Regions from separate parts of the Paenirhizobium cremeum genome, predicted to be linked through region 3. Evidence: riboswitches for the same ligand, from Rfam matches in the RefSeq annotation. Region 3 holds a riboswitch; each other region holds the start of a gene.

Region 1 (7,387 bases), 1.1 Mb from region 3:
TGGCGGGCCGGGCGTGATCGTCGGTTTTCCGCGACAGGGGGAGAAGGGCCGGCATAATTCGGCGGCAGTTCTCGACGGCGGCAGGATTCTCGGTCTTCGCGACAAGATCGACCTGCCCAACTACGGCGAGTTCGACGAGAAGCGGGTTTTCGTCGAGGGCGATATGCCGGGGCCGGTGAATTTCCGCGGGGTGCGGCTTGGAATCCCGATCTGCGAGGAGATCTGGAACGATCTTGGCATCTGCGAGACGCTGGCGGAGACGGGGGCTGAGATCCTGCTGGTGCCCAATGGTTCCCCCTATTATCGCGGCAAGGTGGACGTGCGCCATCAGGTAGCGCTGCGTCAGGTGATCGAAAGCGGACTGCCGCTGATCTTCGCCAACCAGGTCGGCGGGCAGGACGAACTGGTCTTCGACGGTGCGAGCTTCGCCTTTAACGCCGACAAGTCCCTGGCTTTCCAGATGAGCCAGTTCGAACCGACCTTGACCGTCACCACCTGGAAGCGGTCTGCCGATGGCTGGCGCTGCAGCGACGGGCCGATGTCGCATATTCCGGAGAAGGAAGAGGCAGACTATCGCGCCTGCATGCTGGGCTTCCGCGACTACGTCAACAAGAACGGCTTCAAGAGCGTCGTGCTCGGCCTTTCCGGCGGTATCGACTCGGCGCTCTGTGCGGCAATCGCGGTCGATGCGCTGGGCGAGGAGAGGGTGCGCACGGTGATGCTGCCTTATCGTTATACCTCGCAGGAATCGTTCACGGATGCGGAGGCCTGCGCAAAGGCGCTCGGCTGCCACTATGACATCGTGCCGATCGCAGAACCCGTCGAAGGTTTCCTGTCTGCGCTGTCGGACATGTTCGAGGGAACGGACAGTGGTATCACCGAGGAAAACCTACAGAGCCGTGCCCGCGGCACGATCCTGATGGCGATCTCCAACAAGTTCGGTTCGATGGTGGTGACCACAGGCAACAAGTCGGAGATGTCGGTCGGCTATGCCACGCTTTACGGCGACATGAACGGCGGGTTCAATCCGATCAAGGACCTCTACAAGATGCAGGTCTACGCTCTTTCCGGCTGGCGCAACGCCCATGTGCCGCCGGGCGGGCTTGGACCGTCGGGAGAGGTCATTCCTGCCAATATCCTGTCCAAGGCGCCGTCTGCGGAGCTTCGGCCGAACCAGACAGACCAGGATTCGCTGCCGCCTTATCCGGTGCTGGACGACATTCTCGAATGCCTCGTCGAAAAGGAGATGGGGGTCGAGGATATCGTGGCCCGCGGCCATGACGTCGCGACGGTGCACCGGGTGGAGCATCTGCTCTATCTCGCCGAATACAAGCGGCGACAGTCGGCCCCCGGCGTGAAGATCACCAAGAAGAACTTCGGCCGCGACCGGCGCTATCCGATCACCAACCGTTTCCGGGACCGCTGACGGCACGTCGGCGGCCTGGCTGGAGGGGACATGCGAAGCTCGCTCGAGATCTTCAATATCCGAACGCGCCGCCATCGCATCGTCTGGCAGACGGATCGGCTCATCGAGGCCCCGAACTGGTCGCCCGACGGCAGCTATCTGCTCATCAACAGCGACGGCCTGCTCTATCGACTGCCGCCCGACGGCAGCGAGGAGCCGCGGCAGATCGATACCGGCTTCGCGACCCGCTGCAACAACGATCACGGCATTTCGCCGGACGGCCGTTTCATCATGCTGTGCGACAAGGTCGAACATGGCAAAACGTGCATGTACATACTGCCGGCCGGAGGCGGGACGCCGGTGCAGGTGACGGAGAACCTGCCGTCCTACTGGCACGGATGGTCGCCGGATGGGCGTTTCGTCAGCTATTGCGGCATCCGCGACCAGATCTTCGACATCTACACTATCTCGATCGAAGGCGGCGAGGAGAGGCGTCTGACCTTCGGCGAAGGGCGTAATGACGGTCCCGACTGGTCTGCCGACGGGGCGTGGATCTATTTCAACTCCAGCCGCACGGGCCTGATGCAGATCTGGCGGGTCAGTCCGGACGGGCGTGACCTGCAGCAGTTGACCGACGACAATTTCGGCAACTGGTTTCCGCATCCCTCGCCGAAGGGGGACAAGGTCGTGCTGCTCTCCTACGATCCCGATGTCTTCGATCATCCGCGCGATCTTTCCGTCCGCCTTCGCCTGATGGACATGGATGGCGGCAACCTTGAGACGCTGTTCGAGCTCTTCGGCGGTCAGGGTACGATCAATGTGCCGAACTGGTCGCCCGACGGAGACGAGTTCGCCTATGTCCGCTACTTTCCCGCAACCGCCTGAAACCGTGTCGCAAACGACTGCTTGCATGGCTGCCTGCTTGCTGTAGAACCGTTTGTGTCAGGTGCCCGCGGACTGCCGCGGGAGAATCGGGAAGCCGGTGGAATTCCGGCACGTGCCCAACGCTGTGAGGTGGATGCTCAGCCGCTGGACCCCTTCGGGTCCGGACCACTGGCCGAAAGGCCGGGAAGGTCGCGCGGAGCAGATGAAGCCCAGTCAGAAGACCGGCCTGGCGGGATAGACTCGCCCTGCGTGGACGGCAGGCGGTTGCAGGCATTGTTGGGGATATGACGATGCGCAACGACGAACCGAACGATCATCTCGTAACGGCAGGCGCCTTTTCCGCCGAGGAGCGGGAGGCTGTATATCGTGCCATTCGCAGCCGCCGCGACGTACGCGACCAGTTCCTGCCGGAGCCCTTGCCGGACGAACTTGTCTGGCGCCTGCTGCAGGCGGCGCATGACGCGCCCTCGGTCGGTTTCATGCAGCCCTGGAATTTCCTGGTGGTGCGTGATGCGGCCCGGCGGGAAGCCGTCTGGCAGGCATTTTGCCGGGCCAATGGCGAGGCGGCGGCGATGTTTTCCGGAAAACAGCGCGAGACCTATCAGGCGCTGAAGCTCGAAGGTATTCGCAAGGCGCCGGTCGGCATCTGCGTGACCTGTGATCCGACCCGGGGCGGCCCGGTTATCCTGGGGCGGACACACAACCCGCAGATGGACAGCTATTCGACGGTCTGTGCCGTTCAGAACCTTTGGCTTGCGGCCCGCGCCGAAGGCGTCGGTGTCGGCTGGGTCAGCATCTTCCATCAGGCCGACCTCAAATCCATCCTCTCGATCCCCGATCATGTCGAGGTCATCGGTTGGTTCTGTCTCGGTTATGTCGACAGGCTGTTCGATCAGCCTGAATTGGCGGTGAGAGGCTGGAGGCAGAGGATTCCGCTGGAAGAGTTGGTGTTCGAGGAGGAATGGGGCGCTCGCCGCGACGGCGCCGCGAGCGGCTGACGCGGTCGTCGTGCAACGGGCGACTTGCTGGTGCGTTTCCAGCGAAAACGGAGTCACCTCAATATCTTATCCGTTTGTTTTCAAGCTGTTCCGGAAGAAGGGCAAGTGCCGCTCTTGGCGGCATCGCTCTATTGCTGCGGCTGCGGTCCCGGCGCTGCCGGATGCCTCAGGTCGATCTTGCCCTGGTCGGGGGCAAGGAAGGCGGGGCCGACGCGGCGGATCCTGCTGTTTTCCGGATCATAGGGGCGTTCGGCCGGTGCCGAGGACGCCTGTTGCGAGGGGGCGGTTACAGGGTCCCGAGGCTTTATCTCGATGATCGACGAATTGTCGTCCGGAATGGTCCCTGCGGCTCCGTTTGCCCGCATCTTTTCGTAATAGGCCGAGAGATTGCAGCCGCAGGCCGCCTTTTCGCCGCTCGGGCGGTTCAGATAGGAAAACGCGGTCGGCAATTCCCGATAGGGTTTGCCTGTTTCGGCCGAGACCATGTCGGAACTCTCACCTGAAAGCATCGAATGATAGTAGAGCTCCGTTTCCACCCCCGGACACATCTGCTGGCAGGTATCGGCGTCCCGTCGGAAGTTCATCGGGGAGGTGTTGGACGAAATCGGGAAGAAACCGCCGTCGCAGGTGCGGACGCAGAGCGTGCGGAGGTTTCCCATGCCGGTGGCGCTCTCAAGCGCGGCGGCCATCCGGTCATCCGTTCCGTCTGACGACGTAGGTTCCGCACGCTCCTGCGGTTCTTCGTTGCAGCCGTTCGCATCAAGGGCGGCAAGAATGCGTGCCCTGGTTGCCTCGTCGGGGCCGCTGTTGCGCAGAGCTTCCAGCTTGCCGGCGAGATCGCGCTTGTTCTCTTCCATCCTGGCAAGGGCCGTTGACAGGTCCGAGCAGTCATTGCCGCCGTCGGAGCGGATGACCACGATCGCCGAGGTGTCGCAGTGCAGGCGGCGCATGTCCTGCCGGGTCTTGCGGATCTCGATATTCTGTCGGGCTATCGCACTGGAATAACGGCGGAATTCGCTGCTGTTGGCGATGATCCGGCTGCCCGAGGCGAGTCCTTCCCGCAGTCTCTCGCAGACGTCCGAGGCCTGGGTGGCAAGCGGCTGACAGGCCAGAAAGGCGGCGAATGCCAGCAGAAATCGTTTCTTGCCGCGCTGCAAATCGTGTCCCCGGTCAGCTCTGTTCCACTTCGGCTCATATCCGATGAGCCTATAGGTAATCTGACCATAATTAGCGAGTGACGAAGTGCCAACCGGGAACACTTATTTGTGTTAACGGGCCTTGTATCTGCGCCCGGGCCGTGCGTCAGGCCGCACGCGCGCGGTCGAGCGCATAGGCTTCCTCAAGAACGCGACCGTCGATGGCGGCGATGGCCTTCATGCCAGCCAGCATCTCCGTATCGATTTCCCATCCGACCGCAACGGCGAAGACCGAACCGATCCTCTGTGGCTCGCCGATGCGTTCGCCCGGGCATCCCATGCGCCGGAACATGCGTTCGAGGAAGACGTCCGTGACCGTGACGATGTGCGAGATGCTGGAAGCAAGGCAAAGTTCGCCCACCCCGCACATCAGTTCGGCGGCGGCCACCGTCACCTGGTTGGATGCTCGGTCCTGGGAAATTTCCGGCTCGATGCAGAAACGGCTGGATTCCCAGACCGAGGCGCTGCGGATCTCGGGTTCCCCGCCCAGAAGAATGGGAAAGGTGTCGTCCAGCATATTGGGGCCGAGGGTGGGCAGCAGCCGCAGCGAGCCGCGCAGGCGGCCCTCGGGCGAATAGGAGAGAACGTAGACCGGGTTGGCGTCGTCATAGTGGTCGATCTCCCAGTCGCCCTTCACAGAGACGTCCCATTTCAGCAGATCGTGGAAGACCCGCTTGCGCAGGGTGTGCATCTCGGCGATCTCGGCCGAATGGCTTTCGCGGTTTGCGGCGGTAATAATCCTAATCATGGCGCTTTCCTTCCATAGTTGGAGAGGAAAAAATGCCGTACCGCCTAGGAATTTAAACTGTCGGTAGTGACAGTGCAAAATTATGCAATTCTTGATTATTATTGCGGCCCCTGACTACGGGCTATGGGACGCTAGCTGTCCTTCGAGCCGGTAATCAGCCCGCGCCAGACGGCTTCCGCCACGGCCTGGGTATTGGTGGCGACGTTCAGTTTTCTTCGGGCATTGGACATGAAGAACCGCACGGTGCGCTCCGAAATGCCGAGGATCATCGCGGTTTCCCAATAACTCTTGCCGGCTGCCGCCCAGGTCAACGCTTCGCGTTCGCGGGTCGTCAGCTGGTATTGTCGCCGGCCGGTCATCGAGCGGGGTGTCTGGCCATCGACGAGAGTGGCGTGGAAACGGGTCGCGAGGTCATGCAGGAAAGGATCGTTGTGGCGCCTGAAGCGTGCCCATTCCGTTTCCGGCATGTCCGCATTGACGGCCAGAAGGGCCGAGCGTCCCTCTCTTGCCACCAGAGGATAGACGGCCCCGCGCGGTGCGATGGCAAGCTCGGCGACAAGCTGCTGGAATGTTTCGAGACCAACGGTGTGCGTGGCGATCCAGGACCAGTCGAGCACCCCTATCGCGCCGAAGGCCTCCTGAACCGGTGGGCGGGTGATCCCTGCGGGCAGGGCGTTGACGGCGCGAACCGCAGCCGGCGCGAAAGTGTGGTGCAACCGGTGAAGCCTGGCCCCGGCCGGGGTTATGGACGCTTCGGCGTAGAGCAGATTGGCAAGGCCAAAGACCTTCTGCATCCTCTTGAAAAACTGTTGCGGTCGAACGCCCTTTTCACTCTCTAGCCAGTCCAGCAGGTCGAAATAGCCGCCCTGGTTCGTCATTCTGAAACCCTGAAATTACGTGGGTCGAGATTGGGCGGAGGGGTGGCCGTTGTCCAGCCGAATTTTAGGGGGCATTCATGGTGGGCAGCCGTGACCCGCGATCCCCGCCGCCGGGCGGCGGGGATATCATCATCTGCTTGTTCAAGGGCTTGTCTCAGCCGGGCTGTGACGCCTCGACCACGGCGAGTGCTGCCATGTTGACGACACCGCGCGAGGTGACCGAAGACGAGAGGATGTGAGCCGGAAGTGCCGCGCCGAGAAGGATCGGGCCGACATGCAGGGCATCCATCATCGTGCGCACGATACCGAGCGAGATGTTTGCTGCATCGAGATTGGGGAAGACCAGCAGGTTCGCTTCGCCGGTCAGCGTGCTGTTCGGCATGGCCCGCTTGCGCAGGCTTTCCGACAGCGCCGAACCGCCCTGCATTTCGCCGTCGACTTCCAGTTCCGGCGCCTGCTCGCGGATGAGCTTCAGGGCGTCGCGCATCTTGCGGGCGCTTTCGGAATCGCGTGAACCGAAATTGGAATGGGTGACGAGGGCTGCCCGTGGCGTGATGCCGAAGCGGCGGATTTCCTGTGCCGCGAGGATCGTCATTTCGGCGATTTCCGCGGCCGAGGGATTATAGGTCACGAAGGTGTCGGTGAAGAAGATCGCGCCGCGCTGGGAGATCAGCAGGCTGAGACCCGAGAAGGCGCACACGCCGGGCTTCTTGCCGATGATCTGGTGGACATCGCGCAGATGGCGGTCGTAGCGGCCTTCAACGCCGCAGATCAGCGCATCGGCTTCGCCGCGCTTGACGGCAAGCGCTCCGATCACGGTGTTGTTGGTGCGCACGATGGTGCGGGCGGCTTCCGGGTTGATGCCCTCGCGTCCGACAAGGGCAAAATAGTCGTCGACATAGTCGCGGTAGCGCGGATCGTCTTCGGGATTGACGAGGTCGAAATCGACGCCAGGGCGGATGCGCAGGCCGAAGCGGTTGAGGCGGGTTTCGATGATCTGGGGGCGGCCGATCAGGATTGGCCGTCCGGTGCCTTCCTCGAGAAGCACCTGGGCCGCGCGCAGCACGCGTTCGTCTTCGCCTTCCGCGAAGATGACCCGTTTCTGGGTTGCCTTCTTCGCCGCGGTAAAGATCGGCTTCATGACGAAGCCGGAGCGGAAGACGAATCGGTTCAACTGGTCGAGATAACTGTCGAAGTCCACGATCGGGCGCTTCGCCACGCCGCTTTCGGCGGCAGCGCGCGCCACGGCCGGCGCAATTCGCAGGATGAGCCGTGGA
Region 2 (7,387 bases), 170 kb from region 3:
AGCTTCGTCTTGCCGTACCAGCCGACGTCCACTTTGCCTGTTGCGGACCCGTCCTTGAGGTTGGGAATCCGAACCAGCGTCCAATCGAGACGTGAGTTGCTCACCAGTTCAGCGGTCGCCTTGATGTCGTCATAGGCGTTGCGAACGATCAGCTTGAACAGCATGACGAATGCTTGCGACCTGACGTCGAAACCGTCCTTCGGATCACGATAGGCGGCGGTCGAGATTTGAATGAGGCGACGGACGTTCAGCTCTTCCATGACAGAGATGATCGTGCCAACGCCGCGCATGATCGGCCGCTTGTCACGCGATTTCAGACTGTTGGGGCCGAGCGCGCTGATGACTGCATCTGCGCCCGTCACGCATGCCTTGATCGCTTCGCGATTGTTGAGGTCGCCGACGACGACTTCGATCTTGCCATCGAAGGCCGCGAGCTTTCCGGCGTCCCGCGTGTAGACGGACAGCTCATATCCTTGCCGGAGCGCCTCTTCGATAATGTGTCTTCCGGTTGGTCCGGTCCCTCCAAAGAGAGCAATCTTCATCTCATCTTCCTCGTGTTTTTTGACCTGAGGGCCAACTGCTCTGGCTGTAGACATGCATGTTTGCGCTGACAGCCTGAGCAGTCGTCCGACCCACCGTCAGGCGGCCTTTTCCAAGACCTCGCGAACCTGGGCTTCGGTGGCGGCGATGGCGGCCTTGGCCGCCTCGGGCCCGAAGACAGTGCCTTCCACACGGACGATTTCGATTTCGGTCAGACCGATGAAGCCCAGGAGGTGGCGCAGATAGTCGGTCTGGAAATCAAAGGGGGCCCAGTCGCCTTCAGAGAAGACGCCGCCTGCGGCCGTGACGACATAGACCTTCTTGCCGGTCAGCAATCCCTGCGGCCTGCCGGCTTCGTTATAACCAAAGGTCACGCGCGGCCAAGTGACGTGATCGAACCAGGCCTTCAACTGCGACGACAGACCGAAATTAATCATGCCCGAACCCAGGACGATCACGTCAGCGACCTTCACCTCGTCGACGAGCTCTTGGGCAAGGTCGACCGCCTTAACCTGCGCGGGCGTGCGCGCCTCGGGGGCCGCGACGCGGCCCTGAATATAGGCCTGCGCGATATGCGGCAGTGGGTTGGCCGCGAGATCGCGAGTGAAAAGGGTGCCGCCCAGGCGAACCTTCAAGCCTTCGGCGATCTCAGCCGCGAAGCGGGTGGACAGGCTCTCGGGGCTACGAGGGCTCGAGATAACGAGGAGGATGTTGGCCATGGTTGCTCCGATGGGGACAGGGTGGTAAATTCTTGTTACCAACACTATTAAGATGACCACTAAGGCTCGCGCAAGAAGGCACTCCGATGACACTCAGTATCACTGATTTTCCTGCCCCCACCCAAGGTGACGACTGTCGGATGGTTCGAGAAATCCTCGATCTCGTGGGCGACAAGTGGACGCTTTACATCATCGCAACGCTCAAGGATGGACCGGTCCGGTTCAATGAATTGCGGCGTCGGATCGACGGCATCTCGCAACGCATGCTGACGATCAACTTGCGCGGACTGGAACGTGACGGCTTGGTGAAGCGGACATTGTTTCCCACTATCCCACCGCGCGTGGACTATGAATTGACAGAGGTCGGACGAACGCTTCTTGCACCGGTGATGGCTCTCGTAAGGTGGGCGAGCAGCAATCTGGAGAACATCCGGGACGCTCGTGTCCGATACGATGCAAGCTAAGGCGCGAGGGACACATTTGAGCCGGTATCCGGCGGTGGCGAGATGGACCGGCCGAGGAAGCCGTTGGCCAGCCGGTCATTGCGGGTGGCAATGGCCCGGTCGATCTTGAGACGACCAAACATGCGCTCGATGCGGTTGCGCTGCCTGTAGAGCGCCCGATCATACTCGATCATTGCGCATCGGCTCGAGCGACCGGGCACAAACCAGCGGGCCCATGCCACCGCGAACTCCAGCATCGCGCAAGCCTCGCCGGACAGAGTGACCCGCGTCACATGATCGGAGGCAACATGAGCATCGAAAGACGGCGGATGGAAAGCGCTTTGCGCTCGCTGCTCGACAGCTATCCCGATCCGGCCCTGCATCGCTGGGTCAACGAGACCGTGACCGCATTCGAAAAGCGACTCTCGGCGATCGTCGATCCGCGGGAGCGTGACGACGCCCATCGGGCGGCGCTCATCCTCATCAAGACGACGCTGCAGAAGTGGTCGGAGAATCCGCCGCTCCGGCACTGACGACGACGGGACCGTCCCACCCTTTTTCACGGGCGAAACATGCCTCGCGATTGACACGGCAGCCCATGCCCCCGATACTGGCGGCGATGGTTCCCCAGAAGCGGCGCTTCGGGGATTAATAGGGAACACGATAGGGACGACCCTGACGGGGCTCGATTCGTGGCTGCCCCCGCAACTGTGAGCGGCGAACGCCTGAACGACAAGGCCACTGGAGCAATCCGGGAAGGCAGTTCAGGGGTCATGACCCGCAAGCCAGGAGACCTGCCATCGCCTGTTGTCGCCTGCCGGACGGGGTGTCCGGAAGACAGGGCATGGTCTCCGGACAATCTTTCCGACCGACCCTCGCCCCGTTTTCCACCCTTCGATCGTCGGGCATCATCGTCATCGTTCGGAGGGAAACATGTCCGCGACCACCATCACTTCATCCGCTTCGTCCAGCGTCAGCCGCTTCGCGCCGGCACTTCTCAGCGTCTTCTTCGGCCTCTTCATCGTCGGTTTCGTCGGCTTCTCGCCGATGGAGGTGGTGCACAATGCCGCGCATGATGCCCGTCACGCCAACGCCTTCCCCTGCCACTGAGCCGCATCGCGATCTTTTAGGTTCGCTCCACGCGCTTTCAGTCTTTGTTTTATCGCATGTCACCGCCGCAAAACCGCGACGCGCTTTTGCGCGACATGCCTTGAGGGGGATTCCATGTCAGTTTTTCGTTCGCTCGTCTTCACTTCGGTGCTGGTCGGGCTGATCGTCGGGACCGCCGTGACGCTTGCGCAGTTTCTCGGTACGACCCCGCTTATCCTGGCCGCAGAGGTCTTCGAGACCGGCGGCGCCGCAGACGGTCACAGCCACGCCGCCGGCGCGGCCGAGGAAGGCCATGACCACGGCAACACCGCAGCCGCGGCCACGCAGGCGGACGACCATCATCACGACGCGGATGCCTGGGCACCCGCCGACGGCTTCGAGCGCAATGCCTACACCTTCGTCGCCAATGTGCTGACGGCCATCGGCTTCGCCCTGGTTCTGAACGGCCTGATGCAGATTTCCGGCACGGAAAGCGACTGGCGGCGCGGCCTGATCTGGGGTCTTTGCGGCTTCGTCGCGTTCATGCTGGCGCCGGGTTTCGGCCTTCATCCGGAGCTTCCGGGCACACCGGCCGCACCGCTCTTCGAGCGTCAAGTCTGGTGGATCGGCACCGCGGCATCGACGGCGGCCGGCCTTGCCCTCTTGTTCTTCCAGCGCAGGCCATGGGCCGCGGCTCTGGCGATCGTGCTGATCGCGCTGCCGCATGTCATCGGCGCACCCGTGCCGCCGGAAGGCGAGCAGGCGCTTGCGCCGGAAGCGATGTCGCATCGTTTCGTCGTGGTGGCAACGCTGACCAGTCTCCTGTTCTGGTCGTTGCTCGGCGCCTTGAGCGGTCACTTCCGCCGCCGCTTCGAAGCCTGACCCGATATGGCAGGCGGTCCCTGCCCCGAATTCGACTGGCGCATCGATATCGATGCGCTGGTCTTTCTGCATGAAGGCTCTGCCTGCCGCGGTTTCGTGCACCGTCTCGCCTTCCGCAGCCTGACCGGGAAGACCTCACCCTTGCCTCGGGACTGCATGGACTGGTTCGGCCGGCATCATCCGGCCTTTCTCCTGGCCGCCGACCGCAAGCTGAAACGCGGGAAACCCGCAGGCAACACCTTCAGCCTCACCAGCCGCGACATTCGCCGTGCGCTGGAGGCGGTCTCGGATATTCCCGACGTCAGCGATGTTCAGCGGAAAATGCCGTGATTTCGCTCTCGGCCTCAGGCACCCAGAGCCCGAGCGCCTTCAGCACTTCCGCGGTAAAGGTCACCGGAGAATTGCCGGGCGCCGTCACGATACCGCCGTCGGAGACGGCCTGCGGCCGGTCGATATACCGCCCGGCGCCGCGATAGCCGGGATATCTGCTATGCGAGGCAAGCGAATTGCCGGTATGGGCAACCTCGTCCAGAACGCCGGTCGCAGCGAGCGCGCTTGCAGCCGCGCAAATACCGCCGACAACCCTGCCCTTCGCATGGAAGCCCTTCGCCAGTTCGGAAAAATCGAAGGCCTTCCCCTTCTCCCAGGCATAGCCGCCGGGAATGATGAGCGCATCGGAACCGGCCGGATCGATTTCGGCAAAGCTCATGTCGGGCGTCACCTTCAGACCACCCATTGAGGTCACCGGCCTGCCATCCGGCGAGGCTGTGAGCACCTCGCAGTCGAGATAGTAGCGCGCGGCGGCCATCAGGAGCGCGGGTTCCCAATCGGCGAAGTCATTCTGCAAGGCAACAATGATGCGGGGCATTCGGTTTTCCTCCGGAAAACGTCTCTGTTTTAAGAACGATGCTCAGGACAAGGCCTGCATGTAGCGCATGCCCGTCACCGGACGCGGAACGAAATCCATGTGCTCGTAGAAGCGATGGGCCGCGAAATTGCCGGTGGCGGCGCTGACGGAAAGGTAGTCGCAGCCGGACTGGCGCGCCATCTCCTTCGCACGCGCGACCAGATGCTGGCCGATGCCGTTGCCGCGCTGGCCGTCACGGACATAGAGGTGATGCAGGTCCATGCCGCGCTTGGCTTCCTGGGCCTTGTAGAGCGGCACGAGGATGGCGTAGCCGATCAGGCCTTCGCCGCTATCGGCGACAAGGGCGGAAATCCAGGGCATGGGGCCGAAGAGATCGCGCTCCAGCTTTTCCGGCGTCATGGCCGAGGCGTCGCCATGATGGGCGGCGAGTGCCGCGATCATTTCATTGAGCGCCGGCAGGTCCTGACGTTTCGCCGCGCGGATGATGACGACCGGGGGCCGTGGGAGGGTGATATCGGTATCTTCAGTCATGTTCGCTTCCCTTTTTCGGTTACCGCCATCAGGGGAAGCTGCTGAAAACAACAAGGCCGCCTGACGGCGGCCTGTTGACAAGATGATCTGTCGGGCCGCCGGTTACCGGTAGGCCCAAAAATACGTGCAGGAGATGAGTGCGCGTGCGTCGATCATGGACGCATGGAATGCACCCATTTCAATCGATTGTCAACGGGCGAAACCTGCGGGCCCATGACAGAGGATTCCTGCGGGCGCATAACGACATCGTGCCTTGCCTTTGCCGAAAAGCGCGCGAGAATGATTGGGCTTGGATCTTCCGGATCGCGGTCATGACGTCTGACAGAAGCTTCGAAAAACCGGTCTCGCGCCGGGCCGTTCTCGGCGGCCTTCTCGGCGCGATGCTGCTGCCCGAAATCGCCGGCGCCATGGACACGCCGGTCAACCCGCCGCTGATCGGCCGCGACTACGCGCGGGAGCGCCAGACCTTCCATACCCATCTTTTGACCAGGGGGCCGGCGCCGGACAAATACGAACCGCTCGATCCACCCGCCAATGCCGAGCGGATCTTCTACAGATCCGGCCGCAACGGCAACCTGCAGCTTGCGGCGTGGGTTTCGAAACACCAGCCCTCGCACAAGCTCCGTCCGGCGGTTCTTTTCCTGCATGGCGGCAATGCCATGGGCGCCGGTCACTGGACGCTGATGAGGCCCTATATCGACTCGGGCTATGTGGTGATGATGCCGACGGTCCGGGGCGAAAACGGGCAGGCCGGCGCCTTTTCCGGTTTCTACAACGAGGTGAGCGACGTTCTGGCGGCGGGCGAGCATCTCGCCGGCCTGCCGGGTGTGGACGGAGAGCGACTGTTCCTTGCCGGCCACAGCATCGGCGGCACGCTCGCCATGCTGTCGGCCATGGCATCGAACCGGTTCCGCGCCGCCGTGCCGATTTCCGGCAATCCCAATGCCTTCCGTTTCTTCCGGCGTTATCCGGAGGATATCCGCTTCGACGACAGCGATATCCACGAGTTCGAGGTCCGCACCGCGCTCTGCTATGCGCAGAGCCTCAAATGTCCCACCTACCTGATGCACGGCACCAAGGAGCCGCATCTCAACCAGGGCGCCAGACTGATGGAAAAGCGGGCGAAGGCGGCCGGACTTCCGATCCAGGCTAGCCGGATCGAGGGCGATCACACCACCGCCCTGCCGCACGCCATATCCCGCTCGATCGGCTTTTTCCGCTCGGTATCGGCCTGATCCGGAGGAATTACCGGACGATCGGATTGCCCGCCCGATCGGTCCAATGCTTGACGAAGCCGATCTTGGTGAGTTTCAGATCCTCATCTGAATAATGCACCACCTCGTCGGGCGAGCGCGTCCCGACCACGAGATAGCTGACCGGGCCGTCCGAGCGATTTTCCAGACAATGACCGGCGGCAACGCCTGCCTTGAAGGTCGCACTGTCGCCGGGCTGCATTTCGGCGATCACGTCCCCCTCGTGCAGGGTCACGGTTCCGGAAAGAACGAAGACGAATTCGTCCTCGCGCTCATGCCAGTGCTTGCGCGACGAGCGGGAGCCGGGCGGAAGCGTCTCGATGAAGGCGCCGAACTGGGTCAGTCCGCCGGCATCGCTGAGCAGCCTCGCGCTGTAGGGGCCGAGTTCGCCGTTCGGCCCCTTGCCGTCATCCTGGTCAAGCGGCGCATCCTCCTGCCTGATTACGGGCATGGCCTGTTCCTCAATGTTCGTGGTTGCAAAGACCGTGGTCGGAGAGCGCGCGGATGACATAGCAGTCGCCGACGCTGTGGGCCCCGCAATGGGAGGCAATACGCTCCAGTTCGTCCTCCAGCTTCCTGAGGCGGGCGATCTTTTCGCGCACCTCGATCAGCTGCTCGCGGGCAATATCGTCGGCGCGCTCACAGGGTTCGTCGGGATGGCGGCTCAAGGCCAGAAGTTCCCGGATCGCATCGATCGGGAAACCGAGATCGCGGGCGTGGCGGATAAAGGTGAGACGCTCGAGATCCGGCCGCTCGTACCGCCGCTGGTTGCCTCCCGTGCGGTCGGCCGCCGCGATCAGGCCCATCTGCTCGTAGTAGCGGATCGTCGGCACCTTGACCCCGGTGCGGCGGGACAAATCTCCAATCGAGAACATCTTTCGCATCCCCAGAAATCTCTAGTCTCTATAGAGATTAGGAGGCACGCTCGCGGAAATCAAGGAAGCGGAAACGACAAAGGCGCCTTTCGGCGCCTTCAAAGGGATCGGCGAGGCCGTATAACTCAGGCGTCGTACTCGTCGAAGGTCACGTCGTATTCCCGATAAACATCCTCCACCTTCTGGG
Region 3 (7,387 bases):
ATAGGCGGTCGCCTGGTCGAGCACGGTCACTTCCGAGGTGCCGATCGGGATCGTCACGTCTTTTCGGATGGGTGTTTCCACGCCGAATTTCTTCGCCTCCGCCATGATATCGTTAATGGCGTTGGGGCCGAGCCTGTCCTTGGCGAGACGCACCGGGATGGTGTTGATCGACTTGACCAGCGCCGTCTCGATGTTGATGCGGCCGGCATAGCTGTTGCCGTAGTTCTTTGGGCTCCAGTTGCCCCAGGAAATCGGGCCGTCGGTGATCGGCGTCTCCGGGGTGAGCCCGCTCTCCATGGCCAGCGAATAGGTGTAGATCTTGAAGGAGGAGCCCGGCTGGCGCAGCGCCCGCGTGGCGCGGTTGAACTGGCTTTCGCCGTAGTCGCGTCCGCCCACCATGGCGCGCACGGCGCCGCCGTTCTCGATCAGCACCAGCGCGCCCTGCTTGACGTGATAGGCCTCGCCATATTCGCGCAGGCTGGAGGCGACGGCCTCCTCCGCGGCCTTCTGCAGGCCGGTATCGACGGTGGTGCGCACGACAAGCGAATGATCGGGGAATTTCGCCGCGATCCTTTGCACCTCGTCGAAGGCCCAGTCGAGGAAGAAATCCGGCGCCTCGGCCTGGCCGCGGTCGACCACGGTCGCCGGGTTGCGCCGGGCGGCGATCACCTGTCCCTCGGTCATGATGCCGCCCTGCACCATGTTGGACAGCACCTCGTTGGCGCGGGCGCGGGCCGCCGGCAGGTTGACATGCGGCGCGTATTTCGCCGGCGCCTTGAACAGGCCGGCGAGCATGGCGCTTTCGGCGAGCGTCACCTCGGTGATCGGCTTGCCGAAATAGAATTGCGAGGCTGCCGCCGCCCCGAAGGTGCCGCCGCCCATATAGGCGCGGTCGAGATAGAGCGAGAGGATTTCCTTCTTGCTGAGATTGGCCTCGAGCCACAGCGACAGGAAGGCTTCCTTGATCTTGCGCTCGATCGAGCGTTCATTGGTGAGGAACAGGTTCTTGGCGAGCTGCTGGGTCAGCGTCGAGCCGCCCTGCACGACGGAACCGGCCTTGGCGTTTTCGCTCATGGCGCGGATCAGGCCGAGGAAGTCGATGCCGAAGTGATCGAAGAAGCGGCGGTCCTCGGTGGCGAGAACGGCCTTGATGAGATGGTCCGGCAACTCGTCGATCGGCACCGAATTCTCGTGGATGATGCCGCGATGGCCGATCTGGTTGCCGTAGCGGTCGAGGAAGGTGACGGCGAAGTTGTCGTGGTTGCGCCAGTCCTTCTTGGTCTCCTCGAAGGCCGGCTGGGCGAGCGCCAGAAGCACGACGAAGCCGGCGGTGCCGAGCGTCATGCCTTCGCCGAGCACCTCGAAGAACAGCCTTTTGAGGCCGCGCACCCGGAAGCGGCGGAAGAAGATGGTGATCTCCTCCCAGGCTTCGGTGAATTTGAAGCCGGCGTTCCACAGCGTGGAATCGATCCAGCTATCGATGCGCAGGAAGATATGGCGCTTGAGGCGCGGCTTCTTTTCCGGTTCCGGCGGCAGGTTGTCGGCCACGCAATTGCTTCCCAGGAATGCTGCGGACAGGCGTCCGCGACTGTCGATCCGGACCGTCCGATACGGGGGTGCCCGCAAAACGCAGCCGGCCCCTGGATCGTTCGACCCTTGACGCGACCGCCGGCAGGGGCCAAGAGCATGACGAACCGGCCGGCAAATCGGTGAATGCTGATAGATTGTCGATTTGTACGCAAAGAACAAGAAAAAAGCGGGGCGCAGTCCGCCCCGGTGACGGGCAATGACCGAACTACCCTACTGGAAGACCAAGACCCTTGCCGAAATGACGCTTTCCGAATGGGAAGCGCTGTGCGACGGCTGCGGCCTCTGTTGCCTCAACAAGCTGGAAGACTGGGACACCGGCGAGGTGGTGTTCACCTCCGTTGCCTGTCGCCTGCTCGACGGGGAAAGCTGTCGTTGCAAGGATTATGAAAACCGCAAGGCGACCGTGCCGGACTGCATCCAGCTCACCGTCAAGGGCGTGGACGAGATCGGCTGGCTGCCGCCGACCTGCGCCTACCGGCTGATCGGCGACGGCGAGGATCTCTACTGGTGGCATTATCTCGTTTCCGGCGACCGCGAGACGGTGCATGCGGCGGGCATCTCCGCCCGCGGCCGCACGGTGTCCGAAGAGGACGTCGATGTCGAGGACTTCGAGGACTACGTGGTCGACTGGCCGCTGAGGGTGGGAGAGGGCGGCCGCTGAACGCCGCTGCCGCCGGGTGATGCGCTATCCGGCAGACCGGTTGCCGCGCATCAGGCCGATGAAGAAGATGCCGCCGGCAAGGCCGGTGATGATGCCGATCGGCATGTCCTGGGGCGGAATGATGATGCGCGCGGCGATGTCGGCGACCACCAGCAGGATCGCCCCGGCGAGCGCCGACAAAGGCAGCACCCGCCGGTAATCGCCGCCCACGACCCCGCGCACGATATGCGGCACCATCAGCCCGACGAAGGAGATGATGCCGGAAAACGCGACGGCGGCGCCGGTCAAAAGGGCGCAAACGACGAAGGTCGCCAGCCGGAAGCGGCCGGCGTTGAGGCCGAGCGTCGTCGCACTCTCGTCGCCGAGCGTCATGGCGTTGAAGTTGCGGGCGTTGAGGAAGATGTAGAGGCCGCATCCGAAAAGGGCCGCCAGCGGGTAGGGCAGGTGCGACCACTGGGCAAGGCCCAGCCCGCCCAGCATCCAGAAGACCACGGTATGGGTGGCGCGGGGATCGCCGAGCAGGATCGCGAGGCTTCCGAGCGAGGAGATCACGAAGGAGATCGCCACGCCGGAAAGGATCAGCCGGCCCGCATCGGCGGAATGCGTGAAGCGCGCCGTGGCGATCACCAGCGCCGTGCTGCCGAGAGCCCCCGCGAAAGCGAAGAGCGGCACCGTCACCGCCCCGAGGATCATGCCGGTATGCAGCATGGCGACGATGGCGCCGAGGGCCGCCCCTGAGGATATGCCGAGCAGATGCGGATCGGCGAGCGTATTGCGCGTCACCGATTGCAGCGCGGCGCCGACGAGCGCCAGGCTCGCGCCGATCGTCGCGCCGAGGATGACCCGCGGCGCCCTGACTTCCCAGACGATGTTGTCGCGGCCCGCCGACCAGCTTGCCTCTATTCCCTCGATCCCGAGATGGCTGGCGACGACCTTCCAGACGACATCGAGCGGAATGCCCGTGGAGCCGACGCTGACGCCGAACAGCATGGTGCCGCCAAGGGCGAGCGCCAGGCCGGCGATCAGCAGCGGCATGGCGTGGATCAGTGCGTGGCGCGGACCGCGGACGAAATTCCGATGACTCATCAGTTGCTCTTCGGATGGAAGGCGGTGGCAAGCGCCTTCACCGCCTCGATATTGCGCGGGCCGGGCGTGGCCTGGGCATAGGGCAGGATCACGAAACGGTTGTTCTTCACCGCCGGAATATCCTTGAAGGCTGGGTTCCGGCGCATGAAATCGATCTTCTCCGCTGCGCTGACCGCGCCGTAATCGACAATCAGCACGATATCGGGATTGCGCTCGATGACCGGCTCCCAGCCGACCTCCGTCCAGCTCGTTTCGACATCCTCCATGATGTTCCTGCCGCCGGCCGCCTCGATGAGCGCCGTCGGCATGGCGAAGCGGCCGGCGGTGAACGGCTTTTCCTCGCCGGAATCGTAGACGAACACCTTCGGCGCCTCGCCCGCGCCGGCGACGGTCGCCGTCGCCGCCGCAATCTCCCGCTTGTAGCCGTCGACCAGCGCGGCCGCCTTTTCCTCGACGCCGAAGATGCGCCCGATGTTGAGGATGTCGTTGTACATGTCGTCCATGGACGACTTGTCCTTCTTCATGATGTGGATGCAGCTTTCGGTCAGTTCATAGACCTTGATGCCGAGGGGTAAGAGCGTGTCCGGGGTGAGCTCTCCCCCGACCTTGAGGCCGTAGTTCCAGCCGGCGAAGAGGAAGTCGGCGTCGGCTGCGAGCAGCACTTCCTTGGTCGGCCGCTGCGGCGCCAGTTCCGGCAGGCTGCCGAGGCGCTCCTTCAGCGCGGCGTCCATCTTGTACCATCCGGAAATGCCGGAATAGCCCGCCATGTTGCCGGTGAGGCCGAGCGCCAGCATCATCTCCGTCAGGTTGATGTCCTGCGAGACCGCGCGCTTCGGCGCCGCCTCGAAGGTGACGTCGCGATTGCAGCTTTTGACCGTGACGGGAAAGCCGGATGCTGCCGCCATGGAGGCGGCAAGGCTGAAGGTGGCGGCAAGAAGAAGGGCTAGGCGCATCAGATACTCCCCTGAACATGCGTTTCGAGATGAAAGGAAAAGCGGGGACGGCCGGTCGCCGGATTGCGGTCGATCACGGTTTCCACGGAAAAGGTTTCGCGAATGGCATCGGGCGTCAGGACGCCGGCGGCGGGACCGCAGTCGACCTGTCGTCCGTCGCGCAGCACCAGAACCCGGTCGGCATGGGCCGAGGCGAGGGCGAGGTCATGCAGCGATACGATGACGGTCGTCGGAAGCGCCGACAGCAGGGCGAGCACCTCGAGCTGGTGGCGAATGTCGAGATGATTGGTCGGCTCGTCGAGGATCAAAAGGTCCGGCTTCTGCACCAGCGCCTTGGCGATCAGCACGCGCTGCTTTTCCCCGCCGGACAGCGAGGTGAAGGACCGGTGCGCCAGATCGGCAAGGTTCAGGAGGTCGAGCGCCGCGCCGATGGCGAGACGGGTCTCCCTGCGGTCAGCTTTTCCGGCATGGGGCGCAAGGCCGAGTTCGACCACCTCGGCGACCGTCAGCCCGAAATCGCCGGCCGGCTCCTGCAGGACCGTCGCCACGCGCCGGGCGACATTGCGAAGCGGCATCCGCCAGATATCCGCGCCGTCCAGCGAGATACGCCCCGCAAGCGGCCGATGAAAGCGGTAGAGGCAGCGCAGCAGGCTGGACTTGCCCGCGCCATTCGGGCCGACGATGGCGAGCATTTCGCCGGCGGAAACGGAAAAGCCGATATCCCGGACGATCGGCGCACGCCGCGAGGGCCCCCACGCGAGATCCTCCACGAGGAGCGCGGCGGGACTAGCTCCGTGAAGATAGGGTGAAAGCTCCATCGCAAGCCTCCGCGAACGCACGGGGGCTCAAGCGAGAATCAGTCGGGCAAAGATCGGAAGAGAAATCTACAATCGCCATCGTCATTCCCCCAGGCACACCCCGGCCAGGTTTCGTTGATCGTCGACGGCAGGTCTCCTGACTCACGGGTCAAAGCGCCTTCGCACCTTCCCAGCCTTTCGGGCCAGTGGCGCATGTTGCGAAGGAACTCGCCGTTCACAGTTGCGGGGGCAGCCACGGATTTGCGCCCTGATGGGTACGTCGCACCGTGTTCCCTTTTAATCCCCTGAAAGCGTATGCCGTTGGGGGAACCTTCAACGACCGGCATGTAACTTTGTAACGGCCATGAAGTCAACTGCCGATATCAGGTTTGTAAGGCTTCGGGCGCGAAGGGGCCTCCTTCCGCCAAAAGCACAAGCGACAAACAACGTCCAATCGCCGATCCCCTCCCGTGTCGGGAGGGGCATCCCTGATGTGGTCCTCGGGTGCTTCCTTGATCGGGCGGGGATATCGCAGCGGATTTCAGGCGGTGCGGCCGGTGGATGCGCCGTTTCGCTCGAGGCGCTGTGCGATCAGGTGGTCGAGGGAAAAGAGGCCCGGCCCGCGGGCGATGACCACGAGCAGGCAGGCGGCCCAGGTGCCGTGGGTCGGCCAGGCGTCCGGATAGACGAAGATTTCGATCACCAGCGTCATGCCGAGCAGCGCCAGGGCGGAGAGACGGCTGGCAAGTCCCAAGACCAGCAGGACCGGAAAGAGATGTTCGGCAAACGCGGCCATGTGGGCGGCAAGCCATGGGCTGAGCAGCGGCAGCCTGTATTCGTTCTCGAACAGATAGATCGCATTTTCCGAGACGCGCCAGCCGTCGAGCTTTGTCTGGCCCGACTGCCAGAAGACGCCGGCAATCGAAAGCCGTGCGACCAGGGCGATGAAGCCGTTCGGAATGCGTTCGAGCATTGCTATGCCGGAGAGCGCTCTGTGCAGGAGCGGCTGGCCCTGCGCCGGGGCCATGGTCATCGGATGTGGCATGGGTTTTCCTCCCTGATCGTGATGTCGATGAATGCGCCGCTGGCCAGGAGTGTGGCGAGAGCGGCCGCAAGGTTGAAGGCGTCCGTCTCCCGGACGGCGAGGTCGGCGGCTTCCGCCAGCGAAAGGCCCCGGACGAGCGCGTCGAAGAAGGCGGCGGCGCCGGGCGGCAGACGATGAACTTCGACGGTCATCGCCGGACGCGCGATGAGGGCGTCCTCGCCCGCCCAGTCGTCGACCGGCGCAAGCTCCGCCTCGCCGGCATTCATCGCCCAGATGGTGACGGCGGGATGGGCGAAGCGCAGGACGGCGAGGGACGGATGCGGCGTGAAGGTGAGATCCGCCAGCCGTTCGGCAGGCACCTGCGCCAGCGTTTCCGCCGCCAGCGGCACGGCATCGGCTGCATGATAGGCGTGCCCGCGGGCGATCTCCAGCCGGATGACGTCGGGCAGGTAGGGCAGGCCCGCCGCCGGCGCGAAGGTCGAGACGAAATCGGCGAAGCCATCGCCATAGTGCATGAGCAGCGGAGAGCGAGGCGGATGCGCGGCGATATATGCCGCGGCCATGGCGGCGAAGAAATCGGGTCCGACGATTGCCTCGCTCGCTGGAAAACGCGACGCAAGCGCCGCAGTGAGCCCGGCGCGCACATTGTTGCGATAGATGGAAAAGCGCCGTTCCGGCCGCGCGCCGGTCCATGCGCGCAGCCCGGCGGGAACGGGACTTGTCCAGTCGGCAAGGGCTTCGGCGAAGCGCGCCTGTGTCGTTGCGGTCATGGCGGCCTCACGCGGCATGGCCGCGGCGCGCACGGCCGAGCACGGCTTCGGCGGCCTGCGCCTCGGCAAGCAATATCGGCCATTCCGGCACGTCGTTATCCCACTCAATCAGGGTGGCGACCGGGCCGGTGCGCGACAGGACGGTTTCGTAGAGCGCCCAGACCGGGTCCTTGACCGGTGTGTCGTGCGAATCGACGAGCAGCGGTGCGCCGGCATCGTCCAGAGTCTCGGAATGGCCGCTCAGATGGATTTCCCGCACATGCGCTAGCGGGAAGCCGGCGAGATAGGCGCAAGGGTCGAGATTGTGATTGGTCGAGGCGACGAAGACGTTGTTCACGTCGAGCAGCAGGCCGCAGCCCGTGCGCCGGGCGATCTCCGACAGGAATTCGGTTTCGGCAAGCGTGCTTTCCTCGAAGAGCAGATAGGTCGCCGGATTTTCCAGGAGCATCTGCCGGCCGAGACGCTCCTGCACCATGTCGATGTGT

What was found. A riboswitch is a leader RNA that binds a small molecule or an ion and turns the genes downstream of it on or off. The one in region 3 is predicted to bind cobalamin.
Region 1: it holds a riboswitch for cobalamin, as region 3 does, so the genes downstream of both, bluB (5,6-dimethylbenzimidazole synthase) here and ACLBKR_RS04145 (ABC transporter ATP-binding protein) in region 3, are expected to answer to the same signal.
Region 2: it holds a riboswitch for cobalamin, as region 3 does, so the genes downstream of both, ACLBKR_RS03205 (CbtB domain-containing protein) here and ACLBKR_RS04145 (ABC transporter ATP-binding protein) in region 3, are expected to answer to the same signal.

Annotation. Positions count from the first base shown of each region.
Region 1 is NZ_CP180217.1:1,932,701-1,940,087, reverse strand. It holds gene ACLBKR_RS09715 (NAD+ synthase) at 1-1,426, shown strand, start outside; gene ACLBKR_RS09710 (TolB family protein) at 1,457-2,290, shown strand; cobalamin riboswitch at 2,333-2,535, shown strand; gene bluB (5,6-dimethylbenzimidazole synthase) at 2,581-3,288, shown strand; gene ACLBKR_RS09700 (DUF2865 domain-containing protein) at 3,417-4,445, opposite strand; gene ACLBKR_RS09695 (acyl-homoserine-lactone synthase) at 4,591-5,232, opposite strand; gene ACLBKR_RS09690 (helix-turn-helix domain-containing protein) at 5,364-6,110, opposite strand; gene ACLBKR_RS09685 (NADP-dependent malic enzyme) at 6,265-7,387, opposite strand, start outside.
Region 2 is NZ_CP180217.1:672,995-680,381, reverse strand. It holds gene ACLBKR_RS03230 (SDR family oxidoreductase) at 1-542, opposite strand, end outside; gene ACLBKR_RS03225 (NAD(P)H-dependent oxidoreductase) at 639-1,259, opposite strand; gene ACLBKR_RS03220 (winged helix-turn-helix transcriptional regulator) at 1,346-1,723, shown strand; gene ACLBKR_RS03215 (transposase) at 1,720-1,896, opposite strand; gene ACLBKR_RS03210 (hypothetical protein) at 2,011-2,235, shown strand; cobalamin riboswitch at 2,306-2,519, shown strand; gene ACLBKR_RS03205 (CbtB domain-containing protein) at 2,636-2,812, shown strand; gene ACLBKR_RS03200 (CbtA family protein) at 2,927-3,673, shown strand; gene ACLBKR_RS03195 (hypothetical protein) at 3,680-4,003, shown strand; gene ACLBKR_RS03190 (DJ-1/PfpI family protein) at 3,975-4,541, opposite strand; gene ACLBKR_RS03185 (GNAT family N-acetyltransferase) at 4,584-5,153, opposite strand; gene ACLBKR_RS03180 (alpha/beta hydrolase family protein) at 5,384-6,307, shown strand; gene ACLBKR_RS03175 (cupin domain-containing protein) at 6,318-6,776, opposite strand; gene ACLBKR_RS03170 (MerR family transcriptional regulator) at 6,787-7,200, opposite strand; gene ACLBKR_RS03165 (hypothetical protein) at 7,326-7,387, opposite strand, start outside.
Region 3 is NZ_CP180217.1:844,558-851,944, forward strand. It holds gene ACLBKR_RS04125 (PBP1A family penicillin-binding protein) at 1-1,548, opposite strand, end outside; gene ACLBKR_RS04130 (YcgN family cysteine cluster protein) at 1,787-2,251, shown strand; gene ACLBKR_RS04135 (FecCD family ABC transporter permease) at 2,276-3,337, opposite strand; gene ACLBKR_RS04140 (ABC transporter substrate-binding protein) at 3,337-4,290, opposite strand; gene ACLBKR_RS04145 (ABC transporter ATP-binding protein) at 4,290-5,108, opposite strand; cobalamin riboswitch at 5,217-5,437, opposite strand; gene ACLBKR_RS04150 (DoxX family protein) at 5,629-6,132, opposite strand; gene ACLBKR_RS04155 (DNA-binding domain-containing protein) at 6,117-6,902, opposite strand; gene ACLBKR_RS04160 (DUF692 domain-containing protein) at 6,910-7,387, opposite strand, start outside.